DNA from 3 places in the Kitasatospora sp. NPDC048407 genome. Region 2 is predicted to be linked to each of the others. Evidence: riboswitches for the same ligand, from Rfam matches in the RefSeq annotation. Region 2 holds a riboswitch; each other region holds the start of a gene.
The links. A riboswitch is a leader RNA that binds a small molecule or an ion and turns the genes downstream of it on or off. The one in region 2 is predicted to bind thiamine pyrophosphate.

Region 1 (9,609 bases), on a different contig from region 2:
CGCGCGTGGTGAGGCGTTCCTGCTGCAGGGCGGTGACTGCGCCGAGGCGTTCGACGCCGTGTCGGCCGACCAGATCCGCAACAAGCTGAAGACCCTGCTCCAGATGGCGGCGGTGCTCACCTACGCCGCCTCCGTCCCGGTGGTGAAGGTCGGCCGGATCGCCGGCCAGTACTCCAAGCCGCGTTCGAAGAACACCGAGACCCGTGACGGCGTGACGCTGCCGGTGTACCGCGGTGACTCGGTGAACGGCTTCGAGTTCACCCCCGAGTCCCGGATCCCGGACCCGGAGCGCCTGAAGCGGATGTACAACGCCTCCGCGTCGACGCTGAACCTGGTGCGCGCCTTCACCACCGGTGGTTACGCCGACCTGCGCCAGGTGCACGCCTGGAACCAGGACTTCGTGCGCAACTCCCCGGCCGGTCAGCGCTACGAGCAGCTGGCCCGGGAGATCGATCAGGCGCTGGCCTTCATGAACGCCTGTGGGGTGGCCCCCGAGGAGTTCAAGACGGTCGAGTTCTTCTCCTCGCACGAGGCGCTGATCCTGGACTACGAGACGGCGCTGACCCGCACCGACTCGCGCACCGGCGACCTGTACGACGTCTCCGGCCACATGGTGTGGATCGGTGAGCGCACCCGCCAGCTGGACCACGCGCACATCGAGTTCGCCTCGAAGATCCGCAACCCGATCGGCGTGAAGCTCGGCCCGACCACCACGGTCGACGAGGCGCTCACCCTGATCGACCGGCTGGACCCGGACCGCGAGCCCGGCCGACTTACCTTCATCACCCGGATGGGCGCGGGCAAGATCCGCGACCACCTGCCCACCCTGGTGGAGAAGGTCACCGCGTCCGGCGCCCAGGTCGTGTGGATCAGCGACCCGATGCACGGCAACACCTTCGAGGCGTCCAGCGGCCACAAGACCCGCAACTTCGACGACGTGCTCGACGAGGTCAAGGGCTTCTTCGAGGTGCACCGCGCGCTCGGCACCCACCCGGGCGGCATCCACATGGAGCTGACCGGCGACGACGTCACCGAGTGCGTCGGCGGCGGCGACGAGGTGCTGGTCGACGACCTGCACCAGCGCTACGAGACGGCCTGCGACCCGCGGCTCAACCGCAGCCAGTCGCTGGACCTGGCGTTCCTGGTCGCGGAGATGTACCGCAACCAGTAGCCCCGGCCAGGTGTGACGAAGGCCCCTCCGTTTTCGGGTGATCCGAGGCGGAGGGGCCTTCTTCGTGTCCGAAGCATCAAGTAAGGTAAGGCTCAGTAAACAACGCCGAGCACGGAAGGGGCCGCACATGTACGTGTGCATGTGCCACGCGGTCACCGAGGCCCGGGTCAAGCAGGAGATCGACGAGGGTGCCACCACCCCGCGTCAGATAGCCCGGGGCTGCAAGGCCGGCACCGACTGCGGTTCCTGCGTGCGGCGCATCCAGGCGCTGCTCGGCGAGCACGGCGCCCGCCCGTGTCCGACGGCCCGGTTGGCCGAGCGCCTGGGCCTGGCCGGGCCGGCCGCCCCGCAGGCCGCCTGACCGGCGCCGCGGCTCAGGTCTCCGGCTGTTCGATCAGCTGCGCCAGGTAGAGCGCCTCGCCGAGCTTGTCCAGCAGTTCCAGCTGGGTGTCCAGGTAGTCGATGTGGTGTTCCTCGTCGGCCAGGATGTCCTCGAAGATGTTCGCCGAGGTGACGTCGTTCTTGGCGCGCATCACCACGATCCCGCGCTTGAGGCGGTCGATCGCCTCCACCTCGACCTGTCGGTCGGCCTCGAACATCTCCTTGACGGTCTGCCCGATCCGGACGTGGAACAGCCGCTGGTAGTTCGGCAGGCCCTCCAGGAACAGGATCCGGTCGGTGAGTGTCTCGGCGTGCTTCATCTCGTCGAAGGACTCGTGCCGGGTGTACTTGGCGAGCTTGGTCCAGCCGTTGTTCTCCTGCATCTTGGAGTGCAGGAAGTACTGGTTGATCGCGGTGAGTTCGGCGGTCAGCTGCTCGTTGAGGAACTCGACGACCTCGGGATCTCCCTGCATGGCCTGCCTTCCTGACGTGGTCAATTCCGGCCGGTGCCGGTTTGCCCGCATCGTGGCAGCCGGTCGGGTTCACTTCCAGTAAGTTCACGCTTACCGGGCGGCCGGGAATCGGCGTTTCTGCCGGTGCGGAAATTCGCTGACCTGCGCGAACGTCGCACGGATTGGGCCGTACGGAGGTATCTGGCCCGAACGCCTGAACGGAGGTCCGGGCGGATTTGCCTCATGTTGCCCCCCTCCGTCGGAATGCGTTCCTGAAGGGGCGCGCGGCGGGGGCGCGCACGGTTCGCCGGGCGCCGTCTGTCACCATGGAGCCATGGGCCAGCACCAATCGGAACAGCCGCCGCCGTCTGACCCGAGGCTTCCGCCCGGCCAGCGCCGGCAGCGCGGCTGGCCCGTTCTGCACTACGGTCCGGTGCCCAGATTCAAACCGGACAGCTGGGACTTCCAGGTGTTCGGGGCGACCGCCGACGCGGAGAAGGCCAGGTGGGACTTCGCCGCCTTCCACGCGCTGCCCAAGGTGACCGTCCGCGGCGACTTCCACTGCGTCACCAAGTTCTCCATGCTCGACAACGAGTGGTGCGGCGTCGCCGCCCGGACAGTGCTCGACCTGGTCCCGCCCGACCCGGGCGTCACCCACGTCATGGTGTGGGCCGAGTTCGGCTACAGCGCCAACCTGCGGCTCGCCGACTTCGCGGATCCGGCGACGGTCTTCGCCACCCACCACGACGGGCAGCCGCTCACCCTCGAACACGGCTTCCCGGTCCGCCTGGTGGTGCCGCACCTGTACGCCTGGAAGGGCCCCAAGTGGGTGCGCGCCGTCGAGTACATGCGCGCCGACCGCCGCGGCTTCTGGGAGGAACGCGGCTACCACAACCGGGCCGACCCCTGGCAGGAGCAGCGCTACTCCTACCAGGAGCAGGACGGCGACGGCCCGCTGCGCTGAACCCCGGCGGGGCGAGGTTCAGAAGAGGCTGATGGTGATGGTCACCGTCGACCCCTGCGGGCGCGGCGTCCCCGCCGCGGGGGACTGCTCCGTCACCTTGCCGAACGGCAGCAGACCGGAGACCTGAGCGGTGAAGCCCGCGTCCTGCAGGGCCTTCGCCGCGTCGTCCTTGCTCATCCCGGAGACGTCCGGCACCAGGTGCATGCCCTTGGAGACCGTCAGCGCCACCGGCGAGTTCGGGGACAGCGCCGTTCCGGGCGCCGGGTCGGTGGAGATCACCGCGCCCTTCGGCACCGAGTCGCTGAACTGCTCGGTGGTGGTGCCCGCCGTCAGCCTGGCGCCGGACAGCGCCTTGGACGCCTCGGCCAGCGGACGGTTCGCCACCTCCGGCACCGGCACTCGCTCCGGGCCGCGCGAGACGACCACCTTCACCGCGTCGCTCTTGCGGACCTTGGCGCCCACCCCCGGGTCGGTGGAGATCACCTGGCCGGCCTGCACCGACTCGCTGAACTGCTCGCTGAACGTGCCGTGCAGGCCCTGCTTGTCCAGCACCGTGACGGCCTGCTGCCGGCTCTGCCCCAGCACGCTCGGCACCGTCGCGTACACCGCGCCGGACAGCGTGTACGTCACGCCGCCGACCAGCAGCACCACCACGAGCACCACCGCCGACCAGATCAGCGGGGTGCGGCTGCGCCGGGGCGCGCTGCGGCGGCGGCGCGGCGGCGGGTCCTCGTTCACCGGGCGGATCGGCGGCAGCAGGTCCGGCGGGACGTCCAGCACGCTGGTGCGCTCCAGGCCGGGCGGGGCGCTGATCACCGCGGTCGCCTCGCCCGGGCCGAACTGCGGGGTGGGCCGGTGCGAGGCCGGCGGCTCCGCGTCCAACTGCCCGTCCGGCAGCGCCCGGCGCACCCGTTGCACGGCCGCCAGCAGCTCCACCGCGTCCCACGGCCGGGCCTGCGGGTCGCGGGCGGTGGCGGCGGCGACCAGCGCGTCCAGCTCCGGGCCCACGGCGGGGGCGGTGCGGGACGGCGCCGGGACGTCCTCGTGCAGGTGGCGGTACATCACCTGGGCGGCGTTCTCGCCGGTGTGCGGCTTGGTGCCGGTCAGCATCTCGTACAGCAGGATGCCCGCCGCGTAGACGTCCACCCGCTGGTCGGTGGCCGCGTCCTGGCGGATCTGCTCCGGGGCCAGGTACGAGACGGTGCCGAGCAGTTGGCCCGCCTCGGTGGCGGCGGTGGTGTTCGAGTCGGCGGCGCCCATGATCCGGACCAGGCCGAAGTCCGCGACCTTCACCATGCCGTTGTCGGTGATCAGCACGTTCTCCGGCTTCACGTCCCGGTGCACCAGGCCCGCCCGGTGCGCCGCGCCGAGCGCCGCCAGCACCGGCTCCAGGACGTCCAGCGCGGCCCGCACCGAGAGCGCGCCGCGATCGCGCAGCAGGTCGCGCAGGGTATGGCCGGGGACGTACTCCATCGCCATGAACACCGCGCGCGGATCCGCGCCCTGGTCCAGCACGTTGACCACATTGGGGTGCGCGAGCCGCGCCACCGCCTTCGCCTCACGGATGAACCGCGCCGTGAAGTCGGCGTCGCCCGCCAGCGAAGGATGCATCACCTTCAGCGCGACGGCCCGGTCGAGCCGGGTGTCGGTGCCGCGGTAGACGGTCGACATGCCGCCGACGGCGATCCGCTGCTCGACCCGGTAGCGCCCGTCGAGCAGCACGCCGAGCAGAGGGTCACCTATGGTCATGTCCACCCGAGGAGTCTAGGGGCCGAAGCACGTGCGGTCCGGCAGGGGCCCGGTGTCGAGCCCGTCACCAGGGGATGCGCGGCGGGAAGAGCATCAGCAACGTGATCAGCAGCGCCAGTTGCAGCGCGTGCCCGATCAGTGCCCCCACGCCCGCCCGCAGCCAGCGCCGCGCCGTCGTCGGGTGCCGACGTGCGGTGGCCGCGCCGATCGCGGCGCCGAGCAGCATCGGGCCCAGCAGCAGCACGGTGCCCAGCAGCGACAGACGCGTGCCCCAGATCCTGGTCAACAGGAAACCGTCGATCAGCACGATCGGCGCCCAGGCCATCGCCGCGCCGAGCAGGTCGGTGGCGCGGTCGCCCGAGCGTTCCACAGAATCCCCCTTCCGCATGGAGGTGCCATGGTGGCAGCTGGCCCGGGTGCGGGAGCGGTCGTGGGGCGGACCGTTCCCGAACCGGGACACAGCGGGGAACCCGCCGTCAGAACGCGGGGCGCTCCCGGGTGTCGGCCAGGCCGGTGGTGGGGGAGGAGGCCTCGGCGTAGTAGCGGCGCGGGATCCGGCCGGCCCGGTGGGCGAGGCGGCCGGCCTCGACGGCGCGGCGCATCGCGTCGGCCATCAGGACGGGCTCCTGGGCGCGGGTCACGGCGGAGGCCAGCATGACGGCGGAGCAGCCGAGTTCCATCGCCAGGGCGACGTCGCTGGCGGTGCCGGCGCCCGCGTCGAGGACCACCGGGACGTTCGCGGACTCCACGATCAGCTGGAAGTTGTGCGGGTTGCGGATGCCCAGGCCGGAGCCGATCGGCGAGCCCAGCGGCATGATCGCCGCGCAGCCGACGTCCTCCAGCTTGCGGGCCAGCACCGGGTCGTCGTTGGTGTACGGCAGCACGGTGAAGCCGTCGTCGACCAAGGTCTCGGCGGCGTCCAGGAGTTCGATCGGGTCGGGCAGCAGGGTGCGCTCGTCGGCGATCACCTCGAGCTTCACCCAGTCGGTGCCGAGCGCCTCGCGGGCCAGGCGGGCGGTGAGCACGGCCTCGCCCGCGGTGTAGCAGCCGGCCGTGTTCGGGAGGATCCGGATGCCGTTGCGGGCCAGCACCTCCAGCACCGAGCCCTGGGTGGCGGTGTTGACCCGGCGCATCGCCACCGTGGTCAGTTCGGTGCCGGAGACCCGCAGCGCCTGCTCCAGCACATCCAGGCTGGGGGCGCCGCCGGTGCCCATGATCAGGCGGGAGGTGAAGGTGGTGTCGCCGATGGTCAGCAGGTCGTCGGCCATCTCAGCCTCCCTGCACGGCGGTGAGGATCTCCACCCGGTCGCCGTCGCCGAGCGCCGTGGCGGGCCACGAACTGCGCGGCACCACGGCCTCGTTGACGGCGGCGGCGACGCCGGTGTTGGCGGCGGACACCTCGGCGACCAGCACGTCCAGCGTGGTGGCGGCGGGCAGCGTGCGGGGTTCGCCGTTGACGGTCAGGGCGACGGTGTTCATGCGGGCACCTCGGTGCGGAAGCGGTCGGGGGTGAAGTCCGCGGCCAGCGGGTGGAGTTCGCCGGTGGCCAGGTAGTCGGCGAGCAGGTCGGCGGTGACGGGGGTGAGCAGCACGCCGTTGCGGTAGTGCCCGGTGGCGGCGGCCAGGCCGGGCAGCGCGGTCGGGCCGAGCAGCGGCGCGTTGTCGGGGGAGCCGGGCCGCAGCCCCGCGCCCGTCTCCACCAGCGGCAACTCGGTGATGCCGGGGACGAGTTCGTGCGCATCCCGGAGCAGCTCGTACACGCCGCCCGCGGTGACGGTGGTGTCGTGGCCCATCTCCTCGGTGGTCGCGCCGATCACCAACTCGCCGTCGGCGCGCGGCACCAGGTACAGGTGCTGCCCGCGCACCACGGCGCGCACATTGCGGGACAGGAACGGCGCGTACAGCTTCGGGACGCGCAGCCGCAGCACCTGCCCCTTGACCGGGCGGATGGCCGGCAGCACCCCGTCCGGCAGGCCCGGCAGCAGGTGGCTGCGCGAGCCGGCCGCCAGCACCGTCCGGCCGGCCGTCAGCTGCTCGCCGCTCAACAGGCGGACGCCGAGCGCCCGTTCGCCGTCCGTCACCAGTTCGGCGGCCTGGGTGCGGTGGAAGGCGACGCCGAGCAGCTTGCAGGCCGCGACCAGCGCGGCGGCGAGGCGGCGGCCGTCCACCTGGTGGTCCTCGGCGACGTGCAGGCCGCCGCGTATGCCCGGCGCCAGCATCGGCTCCAGCCGGCGGCACTCCCGGCCGGTCAGCCACGTGGACTCCAGGCCCAGCCGGCCGTGGAAAGCGTGCAGTTCGCGCAGTTCCTCGCGGTCGTCGGAGTCCAGCGCGACGGCCAGCGTGCCGGTGCGGCGGTAGCCGGTGTCCAGGCCGGTCAGCTCGGTCAGCTCGGCGGCGAACGCCCCGTAGCGCTCGTTGGACGCCATGCCCAGGCGCAGCAACGGCTCCTCGCCGTACTGGAGTTCGGTGACCGGCGCGAGCATGCCCGCGGCGACCTGGGCCGCGCCGCCGCCCGGCGACGGGTCCACCACCGCGACGCTCAGCCCGCGCTGCGCGGTACGCCAGGCGACGCCGAGGCCGATGATGCCCCCGCCGATCACCAGCACGTCGAAATGTGCCACAGCGCTTCTTCTCCCTTCGCCGGCATGACCCGGATCAGGTTCGGACGGTCGCGGGCCGCCACAGCCCGCCTCTCAGCCCGGTGCGCCGGGCTCCCGTGATAGTTCAGTCCCTCCACTTTAACGCCGGTGCCCCTGCCGACATCAGGCCGGTTAGGGTGGACGCCGTGGCTGAACTGAGGGCAACGGACCGGGTCGTCGTGGTCGGGGCGGGCATGGCGGGCGCACAGGCCGCCCTGAACCTGCGACAGGGTGGCTGGCAGGGCGCGATCACCCTGGTCGGCGAGGAACTCCACCTCCCGTACGACCGGCCGCCGCTGTCCAAGGACGTGCTGCTCGGCAAGACCGACGCCACCGCCTTCGAGATCGACTGGACCGACCTCGGCGTCGAACTGCGCACCGGCCACCGCGCCACCGGCCTGAACGCCGGCGTGCTGCACACCGACCGCGGCGAACTCCCGTACGGCGCCCTGGTGATCGCCACCGGCGCCGACCCGCGCACGCTGCCCGGTCTGCCCGACGCGCGCACCTTGCGCACCGTCGACGACGCGCACGCGCTGCGCGCCGCGCTCACCCCCGACAAGCGGATCGTGCTGGTCGGCGCGGGCTGGATCGGCGCCGAGACCGCCACCGTCGCCCGCGCCCTGGGCTGCCACGTCACCGTCGTCGAGGCCGCCGCCACCCCGCTGGCCGGGGCGCTGCCCGCCGAACTCGGCACCCTGATGACCGACTGGTACGCCGCAGCCGGCGTCGAACTGCGCTGCGGCGTCGGCGTCGCCGGGGCCGCCGACGGCGGGGTGCTGCTCGCCGACGGCACCCACCTGCCCGCCGACGAGGTGGTGGTCGGCATCGGCGCCCGCCCCGCCACCGGCTGGCTCGCCGACAGCCCGCTCGCCCTCGACCCCGACGGCACCGTCCCGGTGGACGACCGGCTGCGCACCGCGCTGCCCGGCGTCTGGGCGGTCGGCGACTGCGTCTCCTACCCGTCCGCCCGGTTCGGCACCCGGCTCGCCGTCCAGCACTGGGACCACGCCCTGCACTCCGGTGGCGCCGTCGCCGCCTCGGTGCTCGGCACCCTGGACACGCCCTACGACCCCGTCCCGTACTTCTGGTCCGAGCAGTTCGACCGCATGGTGCAGTACGCGGGCCGGCACGCCGGCGCCGACCACCTGCTGTGGCGCGGCTCCCCCTCCGAGCGCGACTGGACGGTGCTCTGGCTGCGCGACGGCAAGCTGGTCGCGCTGCTCGCCGTGGACCGGCCGCGCGACCTCGCGCAGGGCCGCCGCCTGATCGAACGCGGCACGGTGCTCGATCCGGCGCTCGCCGCCGACCCGGCCGTCCAGCTGAAGGCCGCCGCCGGGTAGCGGGTGGGTAGGCTGGGTGCCGTGAGCAAGATTGATCCCAAGATTGACGCCCTGGTCCCCGCGTGGCTGTACCTGCCCGACATCTCGGAGCGGTGGGGCGTGGTGATCACCGAGGTCCGCGACATGGTGAAGAACCGCACCCTGCTGGCCGTCCGCCGCGGCGCGAACAACTCCCTCCAGGTGCCTGCCGACTTCATCGAGGACGACGGCCCGGTCAAGCACCTGGTCGGCACCCTCACGGTGCTCCGCGACTGCGGCTTCTCCGACGAGGAGATCCTCGAGTGGATGTTCACCGAGGACCCGTCCCTCCCCGGCAGCCCGATCCAGGCCCTGCGCGAGAACCGCGGCACCGAGGTCAAGCGCCGCGCCCAGGCCATGGCACTGTGACGCCCCGGCAGCAGCTCGCCGACGCCAGGCTCTACCTCTGCACCGACGCCCGGCGCGAGCAGGGCGACCTGGCCGACTTCCTGGACGCCGTGCTGGCCGGCGGCGTCGACATCGTCCAGCTCCGGGACAAGAACCTGGAGGCCCGCCAGGAACTCGAGTACCTCGAGGTCTTCGCGGACGCGGCCAAGCGCCACGGCAAACTGCTGGCCGTCAACGACCGTGCCGACGTCGCCTTCGACGCCCGCCCCGACGTGCTGCACCTCGGGCAGGACGACCTGCCGGTGGCCGTGGCCCGCGCCATCCTCGGCGAGGACGTGCTGATCGGGCGCTCCTGCCACTCCGAGGCCGAGGTGGACGCGGCGATCACCGAGCCCGGCGTCGACTACTTCTGCACCGGCCCGGTCTGGCCCACCCCCACCAAGCCCGGCCGCCACGCCCCCGGCCTCGACCTGGTCCGCCACGCGGCTGCCGCGAGGCCTGTCCGGCCGTGGTTCGCGATCGGCGGTATCGACCAGGACAACCT
Region 2 (9,609 bases):
ACGGGCCCGGATGGCGGCGCTGCGCACCGACGCCGCCGACGCGATCGCCGCCCTGCTGCAGGCCCGCGCCGAACGCGGCCGCACCGCCAAATCGCCGTTCTGGCAAGGCATTGAGCGGCTGCGCGCGGCCGAGGACCCGCTCTCCGCGCGCAAGGCGCTGGACGCCCACCTGAGCCGGGTCGCCGCCATCCTCGGCGACCGGACCGGCCTCGTCCCGATCGGCGGGATGGCCGTCGAACTGATCCTCACCGCGGCCGGCACGGTCGGCCCCGCGCTGGCCACCGAGGTGTGGAAACTGCCCGGGCTGGTCGGCTACCCCGCGATGGCGGCCGGCGCCGTCGGCAACGTCCTGTACCGCAAGGGCAAGGAGAATGTGGCACGCCGGCTCTCCACCCGGCGGCTGGCGTGCGCGCTGGGACGAGTCGTCGACGTGAGGAGCTGACGCCATGACAGACACCGAGCACACAGACGCCATCCGCCGCACCCGCGAAGTCCTCGCGTACCGCAACAGCTTCGTCGACGTCTACGACGACGAGGTCGCCTTCCCGAGCGGGACCGCCGGGCACTACCTGAGGATCCGTCACCGCGACGAGGGCCTCGGCGTGGTGATCATCCCCGTCCACGACGACCTGATCGGACTGGTCCGCACCTACCGCTACCCGCTCGGCCGCCCCCAGTGGGGCCTGCCCCGCGGCTTCTCGCAGAGCGCCGACCCGCTGGTCACCGCGCGGGCCGAACTGCACGAGGAACTCGGCGTCCCCGACGCCGAGTTCGAGCTCCTCGGCACCATGACCCCCGACTCCGGCCTGCTCGCCAGCACCGTCGCGATCGTCCACGCCACCGTCCGCGACACCCCCTCCGGCACCCCGCTGCTGCCCGACGAAGTCACCGAAACCCGCTGGCTCCCCCTCCCCGACCTCCGCCACTGGATCACCACCGGCCACCTCGACGACGGCATGACCCTCGCCGCCCTCACCCTCGCCCAGGCCCACGGCCGCCTCCCCTGACGGCCCCTCACCCCGCGGACGCCGAACGGCCCCCGACCGGAAACTGCAGGTCGGGGGCCGTTCTCAGGCGCGGAGGGTGTGGGATTTGAACCCACGGTGACCAGAGGCCACGACAGTTTTCAAGACTGTTCCCTTAGGCCGCTCGGGCAACCCTCCTCGGCGGAGGCCAGCCTAACGGGTCGGGGCGGGTTCGGTGCACTCCGTGGTGGAGGGGTCAGTTGTCGCCCTTGCGTTCGCCGAGGGTGACGGTGGTCTTGGCGGCCTTGCCGTCGCGGGTGTACTCGACCTCGACCTTCTCGCCGGGCTTGTGCGTCCAGATCTCGCTGACCAGGGTCGGGCCGCTGTCGATGGAGATGCCGCCGAGCTTGGTGATGACGTCGCCGGCCTTCAGGCCGGCCTGGTCGGCGGGGCCGCCGGGGGTGACGGCGGGGGTGTCGCGGACGGGGGCGGTGGCGATCTGGGCGCCGTCGCCGCGGTAGTCGTCGTTGCGCAGGACGCCGAGGATCGCGTAGACGGGGGTGCCGTCCTTGATCAGGGTCTGGGCGACCCACTTGGCCTGGTTGATCGGGATGGCGAAGCCGAGGCCGATGGAGCCGGCCCGGCCGGAGCCGCTGGTGTTCGACTGGATCGCCGAGTTGATGCCGATGACCGAGCCGGAGCTGTCGAGCAGCGGGCCGCCGGAGTTGCCGGGGTTGATCGACGCGTCGGTCTGCAGGGCGTTCATGTACGAGGAGTTGGCGCCGGTCTCGTCGCCGGAGGCGACCGGGCGGTCCTTGGCGGAGATGATGCCGGTGGTGACGGTGCCTTCAAGGCCGTAGGGCGCGCCGATGGCGATGGTGGAGTCACCGATGGCGACCTTGTCGGAGTCGCCGAGCGGCAGCGGGACGAGCTTGTCCTTGGGCGGGTTGTCGAGGCGGATCACCGCGACGTCGTAGCCCTCGGCGCGGCCGACCACGGACGCGGTGTACGAGGACCCGTCGGAGAACTTGACGGAGAGCTTGCCGCCCTTGGCGGCGGGCGCGACCACGTGATTGTTGGTCAGGATGTGGCCCTCGGTGTCGAAGACGAACCCGGTGCCGGTGCCGGACTCGCTGGAGTTCGAGGCCTTGATGGTGACGGTGGACGGCAGCGCCTTGGCGGCGATCCCGGCGACGGACTCGGGGGCCCGGTCCAGGGTCTGGTGGGCGTTGCCGACGCTGACGGTGGTGCTGGTGTGCTTGGTGCCGCTGTCGCCGTTCCCGCCGGAGACGCTCGCGCCGATCGCGCCACCGGCCAGGCCGGCCACCAGGGCGACCGCCGCGACCAGCGCGACCAGGCCGCCGCGCTTGCTCTTGCCGGAGCCGCCGCCCGGAGCGGGCTGCGGGCCGCCCCACGGCGCACCCGGCTCGCCCGGCCCGCCGACGCCGCCCGGACCGCCGGCCGGGTGGCCCCAGCCGCCCACCGGGTGACCGGCGCCGAACGGGTGCTGCCCTTCCCCGGGGGCGCCGGGGACGCCAGGGACGCCCGGGGTGCCCTGCGGGTCGTGGGCGACCGCGGTCGGCGCGAACGGGTTGGCCGCCACGGGCTGGGCATCGGGGGCCGACGCGTAGGGGTTGGCCGGTGCCTCCTGGGCGTGCGGCGGCACGGCCGGGGCGACGGTGGTCGGCGTGTAGGGGCTGGCCGGCTCGCTGACGCTGCCGTACGGGTTCTGGAACGGCGGCGGCGCGTCCACCGGAGCCGGAGCCGGAGCCGGGGCCGGGGCCACCGGCGGGGCCGCCGGCGCGGCGGGGACCTTCCCGAGCTGCATGGTCTGGTCGGGCACCGGCGCGGCGGGCGCGGGCGCCGTCGGGGCCGCCGGCAGCACCGGCGGCGGGGCGTCGAGGTAGGAGGGAGCGGGCGCGGGCGTTCCGGCGGTGGCGGCGGCCGCCTCGGTGCCGGTGGCCTCGGGGGCCTTCTCCGGCGGGGTGGTACCACTCGCGTGCTCGGTGCTCACGGACGACCTCCATCGCTGACAGAACCTTGGGCTGCGGTCCGTCGCTCGGTCGGCGCGGCCACAGCCTCGGGGCACAGTTTTTCCTATGCCGGATTCGGACACCGTAAGCGGGCCCCTGAAGAAATCATGAGAAGCCTTAGGCCTCGCTGACATGGACATCAGTGGTCCCGCGATGCGGACGCCGTTCCCCCCGGCCTTGGCGTTCTCCCACCCGGAGGCTAGCCTGTCGCTCCTGTAAACCGAAGAACGTCGCGGGAGCTTGGACCAGCCAGGCTGAGAGTGCGCCGGATCGACCGTAGGGCATGGCGGTGTCGCCACCCCGGTCGAGGGGGCGCTGACCGCCGGAACCTGTCCGGGTAATGCCGGCGTAGGGAGTATCGGCCATGACGGCTGTTCCGTCTGCCCCAATTTCCGATCTTGAGACGGCCGCGCGGGCCGAGGCCCCGCTGACCCTCGACACGGCGCCGCCGCGGACGCTGGATTTCCGGGCGCTGTTCGCGCTGTGGGCGAACCTCGGGGTGAGCCTGATCGGGTTCACCAGCGCCGCGACGGTGCTGGGCAAGCAGGGCCACGAGCTGGGCTTCACCGCGGCCGTGACGGCGATCGTGGCGGGTACCGCGATCGGCACCGCGATGCTCGCGGTGGCGGCGCTGGTGGGCGCCCGCACGGGCGCGCCGGCCATGGCGGTGCTGCGCGGTCTGTTCGGCACCCGGCTGTCGTACGTGCCGACGGTGCTGAACATCCTGCAGTGCGTCGGCTGGGGCGTGTACGAGCTGACGGTGATCGCCTGGGGTGCCCAGACGGTGGCCGGCACCGAGGGCTGGCGCTGGCTGTTCGTGCTGCTGGCGGGCGTGCTGACGACGGTGCTGACGATCTGGCCGCTGGGCGCGATCGCGGTGCTGCGCAAGTACGTGGCCGTCGCGGTCGGTGTGGCGATGGTGTACTTCACGGTGCAGTTCGCCCGGCTGGGCTTCCCGGACCCGGGTGCGGGCAACTGGGACGGCTTCCTGTCGGCCACGGACGCGGTGATCGCGGTGTCGATCTCGTTCGTCCCGCTGGCCGCCGACTACACCCGGCACGCACGTACCTCGGCGAGCGCGTTCTGGGGGACGTTCTCCGGCTACACGGTGGCCCAGGTGTGGTGCTACGTGCTGGGCGTGGTGGCGCTGTTGCAGTCCGGCGGCGACCCGGAGAAGATCCTCGGCTCGTTCACCGGCGTGGCCGCGGGCTGGGCGTTCCTGCTGGTGCTGGTGCTGCGCGAGTCGGACCAGTCGTTCGCGAACGTGTACTCGACGGCGATGTCGATCCACAACCTGTGGCCGAAGGTGGACCGGCGGGTGCTGACCGGCGGCATCGGCGTGCTGGTGACGGTACTGGCGCTGCGCATCAAGGAGTTCACCGACTCGTACTACGCGTTCCTCGGCCTGATCGGGTCGGTGTTCGTGCCGCTGTTCGCGGTGCTGGCGGTGGACTACTTCCTCGGGGCCGGCCGGCGCGGCTGGAACCTGACCCAGGACGCCCCGGCGCGCTGGGTGATGCTGGCGCCGTGGGCGCTGGGCTTCGCGGTGTACCAGTTCCTGGCGCCGACCGCGGTGGCCGGCTGGTGGACGGACCTGTGGACGCAGGCGCAGGAGGCCGTGCACTTCACCCCGCAGGCGTGGAGCTCGGCCTCGCTGTTCTCGTTCCTGGTGGCGGCGCTGGCGACCGGCGCGGTGGCGGCCGTGGAGCGCCGCAAGGGCTGACGCCGCATCAAGGGCTGTTCACCGCAGTGTTGCCGGATCGGAAGCCACCCGTCATCCGGTGCCGCGTAGGCTGGTTGACGTGAACACCCAGCACAGCGCCTCGGCCCCGCTCCCCGCTCCGATCGACCGCTCCGCGGTCAAGGTGATCGCCCACCGAGGGTCCTCCGCGGCCCTTCCGGAGCACACCGAGGAGGCCTACAAGCGGGCGCTGGAGGAGGGCGCGGACGGACTGGAGTGCGACGTCCGGGTCACCGCCGACGGGCAGTTGGTGTGCGTGCACGACCGCAACGTCCGCCGCACCTCGGACGGGCAGGGCGTGGTGTCGACGATGACGCTGGCGCAGCTGTCCGCGCTGGACTTCGGCTCGTGGAAGCACCCGGAGCAGCCGCAGCGCAGCTCCGTGCTGACCCTGGAGCGGCTGCTGGAGCTGGTCGCGGACACCGGGCGGCGGGTGGAGCTGGCCATCGAGACCAAGCACCCGGTGCGGTACGCGGGCCGGGTGGAGTCCGAACTGCTGCGGATGCTCGGCCGGTTCGGGCTGCTGCCGGCCACGCCGGAGGAGTCCACGGTGCGGGTGATGAGCTTCTCGGAGCTCGCCCTGCACCGGGTCCGCCGGAACGCCCCGGCGGTGCCCCGGGTGTACCTGTGGGAGCGCCCGGTGCCGCTGCTGGGCCGCACCAAGGCGCTGCCGGGCGGCGCGTCGATCGCCGGCCCGGGCATCTCGCTGGTGCGCCGCGACCCGGACCTGATCCGGGCGCTGCGCCGGGCCGGCCACCGCGTGCACGTGTGGACGGTGGACCGCCCCGAGGACGTCGAACTCTGCCTGGAACTGGGCGTGGAGGCGCTGATCACCAATCGACCGGCCGACGTACTGGCCCAGTTGGGCCGCTGACCGCGCAACCGGCGGGTGGCACCCGCGCCCCATAGGCGTGACAGAAATACCGAACGGGGTATTTCCTGTTGGCCATTCGGACAAGCCCCCCGGTGAGACCGAAGGTGAGACGCTCCTCACCTTTTGGCCGCCCGTCGTGCGGATCTCGTTAATGCCGCGATCGGATCGTCGAACTCCCGTTTCCGATGCATTAACGGCGGGCATCCATCCCTCGGCAGAAGCTGAAGGAGGTCCGGGGGTGGCGTTGATGGTGGCGCGAGCTTTGCCAGTTCAGGCCGGGTCGACCTCATCGGCCATGGCCGTTCCGCACGGTCCGGCCAGTGTTTCGACCGCGCGGCGGAGGCTGCGCGACGATCTCGGTGATCGCTCGATACCGGACGGGGTGATTGACGACGCGGTGTTGATCCTCTCCGAACTGCTCAGCAATTCCTGTCGTCACGCCAGACCGCTGCCGGCCGATGATCCCGACGAGGCGGACAGATCGTCCGAGTGGCATCCGCACGGCGATGACGACGCGGAGATCGGTACGGTGCTGTGGAGTTGGCGGATGCGCGGGGACGGTCTGCTGACCCTCGAGGTGACGGACGGTGGGGCGACCACCCGGCCGGTGCCGGCCAGCCCGTCGGTGTCGGCGCACGGCGGCCGGGGGCTGAGCATCGTCGGCAAGCTGGCCCGGGACTGGGGGGTGCGGCACGCCCCCGGTCAGGTGACGGTGTGGGCGGAGCTGCCGGTGTTCGAGCAGGTGGTGGGCGGCGGGGAGCGGCGCAGCGCCTGAATCCCGGGCCGCGGGCGAAGTAGGCTGCGCGGTGCAAAGTCCGACGTCCCCGGGAGAGCCGCACCATGGCCAAGAAGGCCGCGAAGAAGCAGCCCAGCCAGTCCACCGTCGTCGAGGGCGAGATCCCGGTCGTCGGAGCGCGCGAGGCGTGCCCGTGCGGCTCGGGCCGCCGGTACAAGGCCTGCCACGGCCGCGAGGCGGCGCACGCGGTGCAGGAGTTGGTGCACCGGCCGTTCGAGGGCCTGCCGGGCGAGGCGGACTGGGTGGCGCTGCGCGAGCTGGTGCCGGCCGCCACCGTGCCGCTGACGCTGGCCGCCGGGGTGGCCGAGGAGGCCATCGGCACCGTCCCGTCGGTGACGCTGGCGACGGTGCTGCCGCTGGCCTGGCCGGCGCTGCGGCGGGCGGACGGCTCGATCCTGCTGGGCCTGCAGACCCAGTCGTCCTCGGGCGACCTGAGCCGTGACCTGGCGGACGCGCTGGAGCTGGCGCTGGCGACCGAGCCGGGCACCCCGGTGCCGGCCCGCCGGACCAACCCGGGCGGCCGCCGCCTGCAGGAACTGCTCGACACCACGGCCGATTTCGTGCCCACCGTGTTCACCGGGTTCGAATTCTGGCTGGAGGACGCCGAGTCGGCGACCGGCGAGGTGGCGGCGTCGCTGGAGCGGGCGAACGCCTCGGCGATCCCGACCGAGAAGCTGGCCGGCGTGGACTCCGCGTACTGGTGCGGCACCCCGGACAAGAACCACCTGCGCTGGGTGATGACCGTGCCGGAGGAGCAGCTGCTGGACGCGCTGGCCCGGCTGACGGCGGCCGGCGAGAGCTCGCTGGGCGAGAACACCAAGCTGGTCGGCTCGTTCCGGGCGCACGGCCTGACCGTGCCGGTGTGGGACCTGCGGGTGGACATGACCGCCGCCGAGGTGGAGAAGCCCGCCGTCGAGTTCGCCGCGAAGCTGGCCGAGGTGCTGGCCGCGCCCGCGCCGCTGACCGCCGAGGAGCGCCGCGCCCGCGCCAACCTGGTGAACCGTCAGATCACCCTCAACTAGCAGAGCAGTGACCGGCGTCACATTTCCGCCAGACGGCCGAAAATCCCAAGGTCCTTTCGGCGTGGACAAATTGGCGCGGAGCCGGATCTTTGTTACTGTTTGAACAGTCCGACCGCTGGTGCATCCCCCGTCGCCAGCGGTCGGGCCTTTTTTGTCTCCGGGCCTACTGCGCAACGGACCTGACGGAAGGTCAGCAGTACGGCAGGGCGACCGCGCTCGCGGTGATCAACCCGCCCAGCAGGGTGCCGACCTCGGGCAGCCAGGGCCGGCCGTGGCCGGGGCGGCGCACCCAGTGCACCGGGCCCGCGCCCGTCCGCGAAGGCGGCAGCACCAGGTAGCCGCCCGGCCCGTGATAGCGCAACGTACCCGGCACCCACGGCCGTTCGGACAGCAGCGCGCCCAGCTCCGGCAGCGTGTACGGCGCGGTCAGCAGCACGAACCGGCCCGGCGCGCCGAGCACCGGGCCGAACGGGACGCCGGTCTCGTCCAGGTGCCGCAGCAGCCACGGCCCGGCCGCGCGGGGCAGGCTCACCGCGCACAGCGACCGGCCGGTGGCCGCCAGCACCGGCGCGCCCGGCGCGCGCCGCTCCCACCAGTGCCGGACCATCCGCGGATCGGTGGTGGCCGCCTCCAGCGGCGGGTCGCACGGGTGCGCGCCGGGCGCCGGACAGAGCCGGTCCGGGCACGAGCAGGCCGGTCCGCGCAGCGCCCGCGCCCCCGGCACCACCGGCCAGCCGCAGCCGGCGGCGGCCTGCAGCGCGGCGGCCAGCGCCAGCGTCCGGCCTCGGCGGCCCGGCCACCACTGGCCGACCCGCTCGGTCAGCGGCTCTTGGCTGTGTCGGCGCATGGCGGCTCGTTCCTCTCCGCGTCGGTCGGCCTGGGCCGGGGGTGCGGGCGGGTGCGGGCGCGCTCATGCCCACGCCGCTCCGCTGGAACGAGAATCCCCCATACGTCCGGATGGACGCGCCTCCGCCGACGCCGGTTCCACCGTACGAGTGAGTGCCCGGCGCCCCGGGTGGCACCTGCGGGGCCTCGCCGTACGATCCCTGGCACGTTCGGCCCGTCGCAGTCCTGGACATGCCCCGATCGGCCTGTGTACAAGTGGGGGAATCGTGCCGAGTAGTGAGTAAAGACATCGTTTTCGGTCGGTCTCGGGGCTCCTGCGTGACACGTTCCGGATTGTGGGGAGTTGCGACATGACCGACGTCCAGCCGCTGGCGGCCGAGGCCCTGAGGTCCGAGCCGGTGCTGCTGCCGGAACTCGGCGAGGTGCCCTCGGCGGATCTGCAGGACCGTTTGGCCGGATGGCTGTCCGATTTCACCAGCCTCCAGGAGCACTTGGAGCTGCTGGCCCGGGCCGACGGGCTGCCCGGCACCCTCGACGCGCTGCTGGACTCCGGCGCGGCACTGCTCGGCGCCCGCCGCGGCCTGGTGGTCACCCTGCGGCCCGGGCCGGCCCGCACGCTGGCCCGGCCGGTCGGCCTCGGCCTGGACCCGGCGACGCTCGGCCAGCTGGAGACCATCCCCGCCGAGCACGGCCCGTTCGCCGAGCTGCTCAGCCTCCCCGGCGCCACCGGCCGGCTGCTGATCTCCGACCTGGCCACCGACCCGACGGTCGGCCCCCGGTTCCGCGAGATCGCCGCCCGGCTCGGCCTCGGCGCCTGCTACGCGCTGCCGCTGGCCACCGCACGCGAGGGCGCGCTCGGCGCCGCCGTCTGGTTCTACGACGAACCGGGCCGCCCCGACGAACGCCGCGAGCACCTGGTGCGCCGCTACTGCGAGTTCGCCTCCCCGCTGCTGGCCCGCCAGCTGGAGGCCGACCGGGCGGTGCGCGCCACCGCCGCGCTGCGCCGCTCACTGCTCCCCGACCACCTGCCCGCCCGGCCCGGCCTGCGGATCGCCGCCCGCTGCGTGCCCGCCGCGCTGGAGCACGCCGCGGGCAGCGACTGGTACGACGCGGTCCCGCTGCCGGACGACACCCTGGCGCTGACCGTCGGCAGCGTGCTCGGCGGCGGCCCCAGCGCCGGACCGGGCGCGGGCGTCGGCGCCGCCGCCGCGATGGGCCGGGTGCGGGCCGCGCTGCGCGCCTACGCGGTGCTGGAGGGCGAGGACCCGGTGTCGGTGCTCGGCGACCTCGAGCTGCTGCTGAAGACCACCGAGCCGACCCGTTCGGCGACCG
Region 3 (9,609 bases), on a different contig from region 2:
TCTCCCGGTAGGCCTCCGGGTGGTGGACCAGCACCGTCCGGCCCAGCCGCAGCACGGGGCGGCGTCGGGTGGCCGCGAGCAGCGCGAACAGCACGGGGTGGCTGCGCAGGTAGACCGTGCGGTCGGCGGCGCGGGCGGTCAATCGGTGTGGTCGCCTCAACGTGCCCGCCCCGCCCGCCCGTTGGCCAGCCGCGAGGCGCAGTAGCGGGCGGCGGCCGCCCGGTCGGGCTTGCGGGAGCGGCCGGTGAGGGGGACGGCGCCGAGCAGCAGGGCGTCGGGGCGGGCGGAGCCCATCCGGGCCAGGGGGTCGCGCAGGGCGGTGCGCAGGCGGTGCGGGTCGGCGCCGGGGCGGGGCTGGACGAGGGCGATCAGGCGTTCGTCGCCGTCGGGGTCGGGAATGCCGACGAGCACGGCGAGTTCGACGTCCGGGAGGTGCAGCGAGGGCTCGTACAGGCCGGGGTAGATGTTCTCGGCGCGGCGCAGCACCATGTCCTTGAGCCGTCCGGCCAGCACGATTTGGCCGCGCGGATCGAGCGTCGCGCGGTCGCCGGTGCGCACCCACGGGTCGGGGTCCTCGCCGAGGTAGCGGTCGCGGGCGGCGGGGGCGGCGAGCAGCAGTTCGCCGTCGTCGGCGAGCCGGGTGCGGACGCCTGGGAGGGGGTGGCCGAGGAGGTCGCCGGGGCCGTGGTGGGCGCGCTTGTCGCTCTCCTCGACGGCTGCCGCGGGGAAGAGTTCGGTGAGCGCGTACACGCCCCAGGCCTCGGTGGCGCCCGCGTTCTTGGCGCGGCGCAGCAGGGCGGCGTCGGCGGGGGCGGAGCCGGTCCAGATGCGGCCGGTGAGGTGGGTGAGGGGTCGCAGCTGCGGGGGCGTCAGGTAGGTCTCGTCGGGGGCGAGGCGGTCGATCTGGCGTTGCAGAACGCGACTTCGGCGAGCGGGGAGGGCGACGGTGGCGCCCGCGGTGAGGGCGGGGATCAGGACGAAGGTGGTGCCGCCGAGCACGGTGCGGCCGGGGCGGGGGCGGACGAGGGCGTCGACGGCGCGCATCCCGGCGTCGAGTGAGGCCCGGGTGTGGACGACGGCGCGCGGGGCGGAGGTGGTGCCGGAGGTGAACACGATCACCGCGTCGCCGTCCCCGTCGTACGGGGCCGGGGGCGGCCCTGGGTGGTCGCCGAGGGCGCGGGCGCAGCCCGGGTGGCGGGGGCCGACGGTGGCCACGGGGGCGAGGGCGTGCAGCGGCGGCAGCTCCAGCCGGGCGCGGCGGGCCAGCGGCCGGGCCCAGCCGGCGACGGCCTGCGCGGCGGCGTCGGCCAGGATCAGCGCGGGCGGGGCGAGCGCGAGCCGGGATCGCAGTACGTCCGGCCCGGCGCCCGGGTCGAGGACGGCGACCCGCAGTCCGAGGCGGTGCGCGGCGAGCAGCACGGCCAGCCCGCGCGGCCCCGGGCGGACGGCGACTCCGAGGGTGTCGCCCGGCCGCAGTCCGTGCCGGTGGTGCAGGGCGGCGGCCAACTGACCGGTCGCGTCGGCCAGTTCGGTGCCGCGGGCGAGGACGCGCGGGGCGCCGCCGCGGGTCGTGCCGAGCAGGACCGGGCGGGAGCCGGCGTCGCGCAGGGTGCGGTCGAGCTGGTCGAGCATCGGAACTCCTTCGGCGGTGGGGGTCAGCGGACGTCGACCGAGCGGTGTCCGGCGCCGCGTTCGAGGTACCAGCGGGCGGTGCCGCGCAGGCCGTAGGCGCGGATCCGGCGGGTGGAGTTCTGCACCACCATGTCGGGGCGGTGCACGATCGCGGTACTGACCCGGCGGACCTGGTTGATGAAGGCGCGGTCGGTGGGGGACGGGCGCCGGGGCATGCCGCCGGACTCGAGGTAGAGCCCGGCGGTGATGGCCATGTTGTTGCCGGCGTGCATCCGGTACGGCGTCAGGTACCCGTGCCGGCGGCGGTGCGCGGGGCGGATCCGGCCGAAGAGCGCGCCGAGCGCGACCAGGACGCGGAACACGGTGCGCCCCACCGGGCCGTGCTCGTCGCGGCGGGCGGTGACCTTGCCGCAGACCAGGCCGCCGCAGCCGAGCATCCCGGCCCGGGCGGCCGCCGTCCAGCCGGGTTCGGGCAGGCAGTCGGCGTCGGTGCGGGCCAGCAGGGTGGCGCCGTGGTCGATGGCGTACCGGAAGCCGGTGTCGACCGCGTAGCCCACGCCCTTGGCCGGTTCGACCAACAGCCTTACCGGGAACGGGGCTTGATCGGCGAACGCCCGCACCTGCGCGCAGGTGTCGTCGGTGGAGCCGTTGTCGACCACCAGCAGGGTGAAGTCCAGGTCGCGCTGGCCGGCCAGGGCGCGCAGGGTGCCGCCGATCCTGGCCGCCTCCTGGTAGGCGGGGACGAGCACCCAGAGCGCCGTCACGACTTCTCCCAGACCATCGTCATCAGGCTGACCCCGCCGCCCAGGCCGACCATCAGGACCCGCTCACCAGGCTCCAACTCGCTGATTGTCCGGTCGAGTTGGACGCCGATGGTGGCCGAGGCCAGGTTGCCGAGCTCGGGCACGGTGACCACCAGCTTGTCGGCGGGCACCCCCGTCAGCTCCACGAACCGCTCCAGGTACGGCAGCGTGACCTGGTGCACCAGCACCCGGGCGTAGGCGTCCCAGCCGAAGCCGGTGCGGGTCGCCACCCGGGTCAGGATGTCCGCCCCGATCCGCTCGAAAACCCCGCGCAACTCCTTGCCGCCGCCCCGGAAGTAGCTCCACTCGTCGCCGCGCGGGTGCCGCGAGCCGCCGCCCGGGATGCCGCCGACCTCCCAGTGCTCGGACGCCGTCTCGGTCTCGATGTCGAGGATGCCGCCGCGCTCCACCCGCTCCACCACCACGGCCGCCCCGCCGTCGCCGAAGGTGTAGCCCGCGAAGCCGTCGCGGAACTCCGCCAGACCGGACGGGTCGCGGCGCATCGCCCGGCTCGGCGTCTCCCCCGTCACCACCAGCGCCCGGCGGGCCCGGCCGGCCAGGATCATCGCGCGGGCGGTGTCGATGCCGTTCAGGAAGCTGTTGCAGGCGTTGGAGACGTCCAACGCGTGGGCGCGGGAGCCGAGTTCGGCCTGCACCAGGTGCGCGGTGGCGGGCTCGCAGACGTCCCGCGAGGCGGACGCGAACAGCAGCAGGTCGACGTCCCCGGGCCCGATCCCGCGCGCCGCGAGCGCCCGGCGGGCCGCGCCCAGCCCGAGCGTGGAGGCGTACTCGTCGTCGCGCGCGAAGTGCCGGGTGCGGATGCCGGTCGCCTTCTCGAACATGCCGTCGGGCAGCGGCAGCCCGGCGCCGGCGGCCACCTCGCCCTGCAACTGCCGTGAGGTGACGGTCTGTTGGGGCAGGTACGAGCCGGTCGCGGTGATGCCGATACGAGGCAGGAGGTCCATGGCTCGATGCTGGCGCGGGCCCGGCGCGCGGGCGTGAGTACGGGTACTCACCCGGGGCTGAGATGTGTGGAGGGCGGGCATGGGGCCGCCCGGGGAGGTTGTTCCCTCGCCCGGGCGGAACTCAGCTGTCGCTGAGGTGAGTTACTTGCTGTCGGCCTCGATCGGGATGACCTGCGCCGGAGCGGCGGCGGCCGGGGCAGCGGCCTTGGCGGCCTCGCCGTTCTCAGCCGCCGGGGACATCGCCGTGAGCAGCTGGCGGGCCAGGCCGAGGCCGGTCCCGCCCATGGTGAGCGCCTTGGCGAACATCTCGGACATGCCCTCGGCGCCGTTCAGCAGCACCATGTGCTCGACGTTGCCGAACGCGTCCGCGCCGGCCCGGACGATGGCCGGCCAGTTCTCGGCGAGCTGCTGGGCGACCACCGCCTCCTGGTTCTCGGCCAGCGCCGCGGCGCGGGCCTTGATGCCCTCGGCCTCGGCCAGGCCCTGCGCCCGGGTGGCCTCCGCCTCGGCGAGACCCTTCGCCCGGGCCGCCTCCGCCTCGGCCAGACCCTTGGCGGCCTCGGCGGCGGCCTGCGCCTCACCGGTGGCCCGGGTGGCCTCGGCCGCGGCCAGACCGCGGGCCTTGGTGGCCTCGGCCTCGGCCGCGGCGGCGACCTTGACCCGGTTCGCCTCGGCGGCGGTCTTCAGCTCGGTCTCCCGGGACAGCGCCTCGGCGGCGGAGATCCGGGCATCACGGTCGGCCTCGGCCTTGGTGCGGGTCTCGTACGCGCGGGCGTCGGCCGGCTTGCGGACATCCGCCTGCAGCTGCTGCTCCTTGCGGTGCGCCTCCAGCTCGGCGACCTTGGTCTCCTGGACCACGACCTCCTGCCGGGCGGCGGCCTGCGCGAGCGGGCCGGCCTGCAGCGCACGGGCCGCGGCGGTGTCCATCTCGGCCTGGTAACCGGCCTGCTGGATACCGGAGTTGCGGGTTGCCTCGGCCTTGCGGGCGAACGCCTCCTGCTCGGCCTCGGTGGCCCGTCGGTCCGCCTCGGCGGCGGCGATCCGGGCGTCGCGCTGGACGGCCGCGGCGTGCGGCGCGGCCAGGTTGGTGATGTACCCGGTCGGGTCCAGGATCTCCTGGATCTGCAGCGAGTCGATGATCAGACCGAGCTTCTCCATCTCGATGCCCGAGGCGGAGCGGGTCTCACCGGTGAGCCGCTCGCGGTCGCGGATCATGTCCTCGACCGTCAGCCCACCGACGATGGACCGCAGGTGGCCGGCGAACACGTTGTGCACCCGCTGGCCCATCATCTTCTGCTGGTCCAGGAAACGCCGGGCGGCGTTGGCGATCGACACCGGGTCGTCGCCCACCTTGAAGATCACAACGCCCTTGACGTGCACGGGAATTCCCTGCGACGTCACGCACTCCACGTCCAGCGCGGCCTCGTTCAGGTCCAGCGAGAGCCGGCGCACCGCCTGGACGCCCGGCACCACGAAGGTGCCCCGCCCGGTCACCACGCGGAAGCCCAGACCCTCGCCGTGCTTGGAACCCGAGATCACCAGCGCCTCGTTGGGTTCCGCCACGCGCCACATCAGCTTGAAAAGAACGATCAGCAGAACGAGGCCTGCGACGGCGCCGCCTGCGATGCCGACCAACATCGGCAATCCCCCCTTAGGAGCACACCGGTCCCGTGCTGCGCTTGGGTCGTGCAGAACTGGCGCGGAAACCGGTGGCAGCCGCATTCTCCGCCGTTCCGGATCAGGGGGGAAGGGTCTGGACCGTGGGAACTCTCACTGTCTCAAAAGTGTTGCGGCAGGTTTGTGGAGGCCGTCTGACGTGCAATCAAAAGGGCTCCACGTACACCGTGCGTGGTGGCTGATATTCGACCACCACCACCATGGTGCCCGGCTGCAGCGGCTCGCCCGGTGTGGCGCGGTACGCCAGGAACGCCTCGGTGCCCAGCCGTTCGGGCACGTGCACCATCACCTCGCCGACCAGGCCCGCGCCGATCCGCCCTGTCACCCGCCCCGTCAGTCCGATCACCTGCACGATTCTCCCACCTCGTACGGGGCGTGAACAGCTCGGGCCCACGCGGGAGTTGCCCGCCGGGGGAGGCCCGGGCGCGGGAGTGCGCCCTGGACCGGCGCCGTGACGTGCCCTACGGTGAGGAACCGAACGCAGGCGGACGACGCCTGCGCGGAACGGGAGCTCGGAGCACCGGGCTGAGAGGGCGCTGACGGTACGCGGGCCCGCGTACCACCTGCTGCGCCGACCGCAGGAACCTGACCGGGTAATGCCGGCGTAGGGAGTTGAAGGTCCGATGACCGCATTTTCCGAGTACCCGTCTGCCCGCGAGTCGGCCGCCACCGGGTACCCCACCCCCGCCTGGCGCAAGGCCTACCGCCAAGGCAGCCGCCCCGACCTGCGGGTCCCCTACCGCGAGGTCCACCTCACCGACGGTCGCACCGTCCCGCTGTACGACACCTCCGGCCCGTACACCGACCCCGACCTGCCCACCGACGTCCGCCGCGGACTGCCCGCCCTGCGCGACGGATGGATCCGGCAGCGCGGCGACGTCGAGGAGTACCAGGGCCGCGAGGCCCGCCCCGAGGACGACGGCATCAAGCACACCGCGCCGCGCGGCGGCGACCTGCGCAACCTGGACGCCGTCTTCCCCGGCCGCCCACGCCGCCCGCTGCGCGCCAGGGACGGCGAAGCCGTCACTCAACTCGCGTACGCCAAGCGCGGGTTGATCACCCCCGAGATGGAGTTCGTGGCGCTCCGGGAAGGCCTCGAACCGGAGTTCGTCCGCGAGCAGGTGGCCCGCGGACGCGCCGTCATCCCGGTCAACGTGAACCACCCCGAGAGCGAACCGGCCATCATCGGCACCGACTTCCTGGTGAAGATCAACGCCAACATCGGGAACTCCGCCGTCACCTCCTCCATCGAGGAGGAGGTGGAGAAGATGACCTGGGCCACCCGCTGGGGCGCCGACACCGTCATGGACCTCTCCACCGGCCGCAACATCCACACCACCCGCGAGTGGATCCTGCGCAACTCCCCCGTCCCGATCGGCACCGTCCCGCTCTACCAGGCACTGGAGAAGGTCGACGGCCGGGCCGAGGAACTCAGCTGGGAGGTCTACCGGGACACCGTCCTCGAACAGTGCGAGCAGGGCGTCGACTACATGACCGTGCACGCCGGCGTCCTGCTCCGGTACGTGCCGCTCGCCGCCCGCCGCAAGACCGGCATCGTCTCGCGCGGCGGCTCCATCATGGCCGCCTGGTGCCTGGCCCACCACCAGGAGAACTTCCTCTACACGCACTTCGAGGAACTCTGCGACCTGCTGCGCGCCTACGACGTCACCTTCTCGCTCGGTGACGGCCTGCGGCCCGGCTCCATCGCCGACGCCAACGACGAGGCCCAGTTCGCCGAACTCACCACCCTCGGCGAGCTCGGCCGGATCGCCCGCGCCAAGGACGTCCAGGTGATGATCGAAGGCCCCGGACACGTCCCGATGCACAAGATCCGCGAGAACATGGACCTGCAGAAGGAGATCTGCGACGAGGCCCCGTTCTACACGCTCGGCCCGCTCACCACCGACGTCGCACCCGGCTACGACCACATCACCTCCGGCATCGGCGCCGCGATGATCGCCTGGTGGGGCACCGCGATGCTCTGCTACGTCACCCCCAAGGAACACCTCGGCCTGCCCAACCGCGACGACGTCAAGACCGGCGTCATCACCTACAAGATCGCCGCCCACGCCGCCGACCTCGCCAAGGGCCACCCCGGCGCCCAGGCCTGGGACGACGCCCTCTCCGACGCCCGCTTCGAATTCCGCTGGGAGGACCAGTTCAACCTGGCCCTCGACCCCGAGACCGCCCGCGAATTCCACGATGAGACCCTCCCCGCCGAGCCCGCCAAAACCGCGCACTTCTGCTCCATGTGCGGCCCGAAGTTCTGCTCGATGAAGATCAGCAAAACCATCAATGAGAAGTTCGGCGGCGGCGAGGCCTCGCGGGAGTACGACGAGGCCGCCGTCGAGGGCATGAAGGCCATGTCCGAGGAGTTCGCGGCCCAGGGCAACCGGGTCTACCTCCCCCTGGCCGACTGACGGCCGACACAGAACGGCGCCGCGCCGGGAGGCAGGAAGGGGTCTCCCGGCGCGGCGCTTTGCCTGTTGGCGGGACTTCTCAGGCGATGCCGTGCCCGTAGCGGGGGGTGGAGATCACCGGGACAGTCAGTCGGTGAAACATATCGACGTCCCGTCGGATACGGCATCCGATGCGATAGGCAGTGCTGGAGTCGGCGGGTGCACTGACCTTGCGACCGCTTCGAGGTCCATATTCGTCAGTGTGACGCAAACTTTTCGGAACCTACCTGCCCAACCAGCTCCGTCTGACATGCTGAGGGTCCATCGAGAGGGGCCGTCGCGATGCAGTGGAAGATCCACGGGGAACGTCCGATCTACGAGAACCCATGGGTGAACCTGTGGCTGGCTGATGTCGAGCAGCCCGACGGGCACCGGTGGGAACACCACGTGGTCAAGCTGCGGCACCTCGCGGTCGCCGCTTTGGTGAACGCTGAGAAGCAGGTGTTGATGATGTGGCGGCACCGCTTCATCACTGATTCGTGGGCCTGGGAGCTGCCCATGGGCCTGATCGAATCCGACGAGACACCCGCCGAGGCCGCCGCGCGTGAGGTGCTTGAGGAGACCGGCTGGAAGACCGGGGAGATCAAGCCGCTCATCTACGCCCAACCGGCGAACGGCATCACGGACTCCGAGCACTTCGTCTTCCGAGCCGACGCGGTCGAGTACGTGGGGCCGCCGACCGAGCGCAACGAGTCGGACCGCATCGAGTGGATTCCGCTGGCCGACCTGCGCGGCATGATCGACCGCCGCGAGATCGTCAGCAGCGGCACGCTGGTCGGCGTGCTCTACCTGCTGCTGGATGAGGCCGGCCTCTGACGTCACCGAGTCGCCAACGCGCCGATCCTGCGAACCAGCCCCGAGGTAATTGGCGCGCTCTGGTACGGGTGCAGTAGTTCGCTGAATTCCCGGAGGTGGGCGAGCACCCTGGGCGACTCCACAGCCGCCGCGAGATTGAGTGCCTCCGTTGCCGTCGCGCAAGCTAACTCGACTTCATGACGCTGGAGTTGAGTGCGGGCGAGCCAGAATGAGTGGAAGGCGCGCCCCCGGTGGTTGGTTGCTGCCTCCCCCTGTAGGGCCTCGGCGATGAGTGGTTCGGCGGCCTCGGCGTCGCCCAACTGCCCGAGGGCGATGCCGGTGTCAACGGTCAGTTTGGTGCGGTCGAAGTACTGGACCCACGCCGGATCGTCGTCCGTCGGGTCGATCCGCTCGAACTGGCGCAGTGCCTCGTTGATCGCACGGTGCGTTGCCTCCTGGTCGTGCTCGGTGGCGTGGCCGAACGCCTCGCGCATGGACAGCATCGCCATCAACCTGGGAGTGCCACCGGAGAGGCGGGCGCTGTCCTGGGCAGCCCGAGCGAGCGTGATGGCCTCCCTCGCCTGGTCCTGGTAGGTCGCCTGGAGGCTGAGGCAGGCCAGGACGTTGGCGACGAACGGGCGGTCGTCGATCTCGCGCGCCAGGCGGAGTGCCTCGACGAAGTACCCCCGAGCGGTGCTGTACTGCCGTGCGTCGAAGTAGGTCCAGCCGGTCAGTCGTGCGAGTTCGGCTGCGATGCCGTGGAGGCTTCGCCGGAAGTTGGGTTCGGCGGTGTCGTGCAGTATGCCTTTTACGTGCCTGAGTTGGCCGATCACCGCTGGCCGGAGGGCTTCGCCGCCGTGCTCGTCGTCGCGTCGCCAATAGTCCTCGATCGACGCTTGCAGTGAGCGCAGGACGGTGGGCGTGACTCTGGTACCGGCTGCGATGGCGAGGATCTCGTCCAACCCGGTGCTGGGCGGCGGGGATTCCGAGGGTAAGGAGTCTGCTGCCTGCCGGGGGATCGGGGCCGGTTGGCCCGCGGGGGGAGCCGCGGGGAGTTCCCAGCTCCGAGCGGCGAGGCCGAGCAGGTGCCCCGGAATCATCAGGCCGTCTGCGATGCGCTCGATCACGGTGATGTTGGTGATCTTCGGCTTGCCGTTCATGACCTCGCCCACCCTGCTGGGCGTCAGCTCGCATGCCCGCGCGATGCGTGAGGCATGGAACCCGCCTTTGCGCTTGGCGAGTTGGAAGATCAGCGCGAAGTCTCGCGCGGCACAGGCC

Region 1: it holds a riboswitch for thiamine pyrophosphate, as region 2 does, so the genes downstream of both, thiO (glycine oxidase ThiO) here and ACGFWJ_RS14365 (purine-cytosine permease family protein) in region 2, are expected to answer to the same signal.
Region 3: it holds a riboswitch for thiamine pyrophosphate, as region 2 does, so the genes downstream of both, thiC (phosphomethylpyrimidine synthase ThiC) here and ACGFWJ_RS14365 (purine-cytosine permease family protein) in region 2, are expected to answer to the same signal.

The regions. Positions count from the first base shown of each region.
Region 1 covers NZ_JBICXW010000026.1:40,109-49,717, reverse strand. The annotation lists gene ACGFWJ_RS31970 (class II 3-deoxy-7-phosphoheptulonate synthase) at 1-1,171, shown strand, start outside; gene ACGFWJ_RS31965 (bacterioferritin-associated ferredoxin) at 1,299-1,532, shown strand; gene bfr (bacterioferritin) at 1,546-2,025, opposite strand; gene ACGFWJ_RS31955 (sulfite oxidase-like oxidoreductase) at 2,339-2,968, shown strand; gene pknB (Stk1 family PASTA domain-containing Ser/Thr kinase) at 2,987-4,717, opposite strand; gene ACGFWJ_RS31945 (hypothetical protein) at 4,782-5,087, opposite strand; gene ACGFWJ_RS31940 (thiazole synthase) at 5,194-5,985, opposite strand; gene thiS (sulfur carrier protein ThiS) at 5,987-6,196, opposite strand; gene thiO (glycine oxidase ThiO) at 6,193-7,338, opposite strand; TPP riboswitch at 7,333-7,445, opposite strand; gene ACGFWJ_RS31925 (NAD(P)/FAD-dependent oxidoreductase) at 7,494-8,699, shown strand; gene ACGFWJ_RS31920 (Rv2175c family DNA-binding protein) at 8,721-9,086, shown strand; gene thiE (thiamine phosphate synthase) at 9,083-9,609, shown strand, end outside.
Region 2 covers NZ_JBICXW010000006.1:144,025-153,633, reverse strand. The annotation lists gene ACGFWJ_RS14385 (hypothetical protein) at 1-442, shown strand, start outside; gene ACGFWJ_RS14380 (NUDIX hydrolase) at 447-1,007, shown strand; tRNA gene ACGFWJ_RS14375 (tRNA-Ser) at 1,078-1,163, opposite strand; gene ACGFWJ_RS14370 (trypsin-like peptidase domain-containing protein) at 1,222-2,979, opposite strand; TPP riboswitch at 3,221-3,372, shown strand; gene ACGFWJ_RS14365 (purine-cytosine permease family protein) at 3,363-4,721, shown strand; gene ACGFWJ_RS14360 (glycerophosphodiester phosphodiesterase) at 4,801-5,613, shown strand; gene ACGFWJ_RS14355 (ATP-binding protein) at 5,861-6,388, shown strand; gene ACGFWJ_RS14350 (DUF5926 family protein) at 6,454-7,431, shown strand; gene ACGFWJ_RS14345 (bifunctional DNA primase/polymerase) at 7,622-8,278, opposite strand; gene ACGFWJ_RS14340 (PP2C family protein-serine/threonine phosphatase) at 8,628-9,609, shown strand, end outside.
Region 3 covers NZ_JBICXW010000014.1:74,265-83,873, forward strand. The annotation lists gene ACGFWJ_RS24305 (cytochrome P450) at 1-142, opposite strand, end outside; gene ACGFWJ_RS24310 (class I adenylate-forming enzyme family protein) at 157-1,632, opposite strand; gene ACGFWJ_RS24315 (glycosyltransferase family A protein) at 1,656-2,396, opposite strand; gene ACGFWJ_RS24320 (3-oxoacyl-ACP synthase III family protein) at 2,393-3,400, opposite strand; gene ACGFWJ_RS24325 (flotillin family protein) at 3,542-5,038, opposite strand; gene ACGFWJ_RS24330 (hypothetical protein) at 5,223-5,423, opposite strand; TPP riboswitch at 5,572-5,705, shown strand; gene thiC (phosphomethylpyrimidine synthase ThiC) at 5,701-7,497, shown strand; gene ACGFWJ_RS24340 (NUDIX hydrolase) at 7,819-8,352, shown strand; gene ACGFWJ_RS24345 (hypothetical protein) at 8,355-9,609, opposite strand, start outside.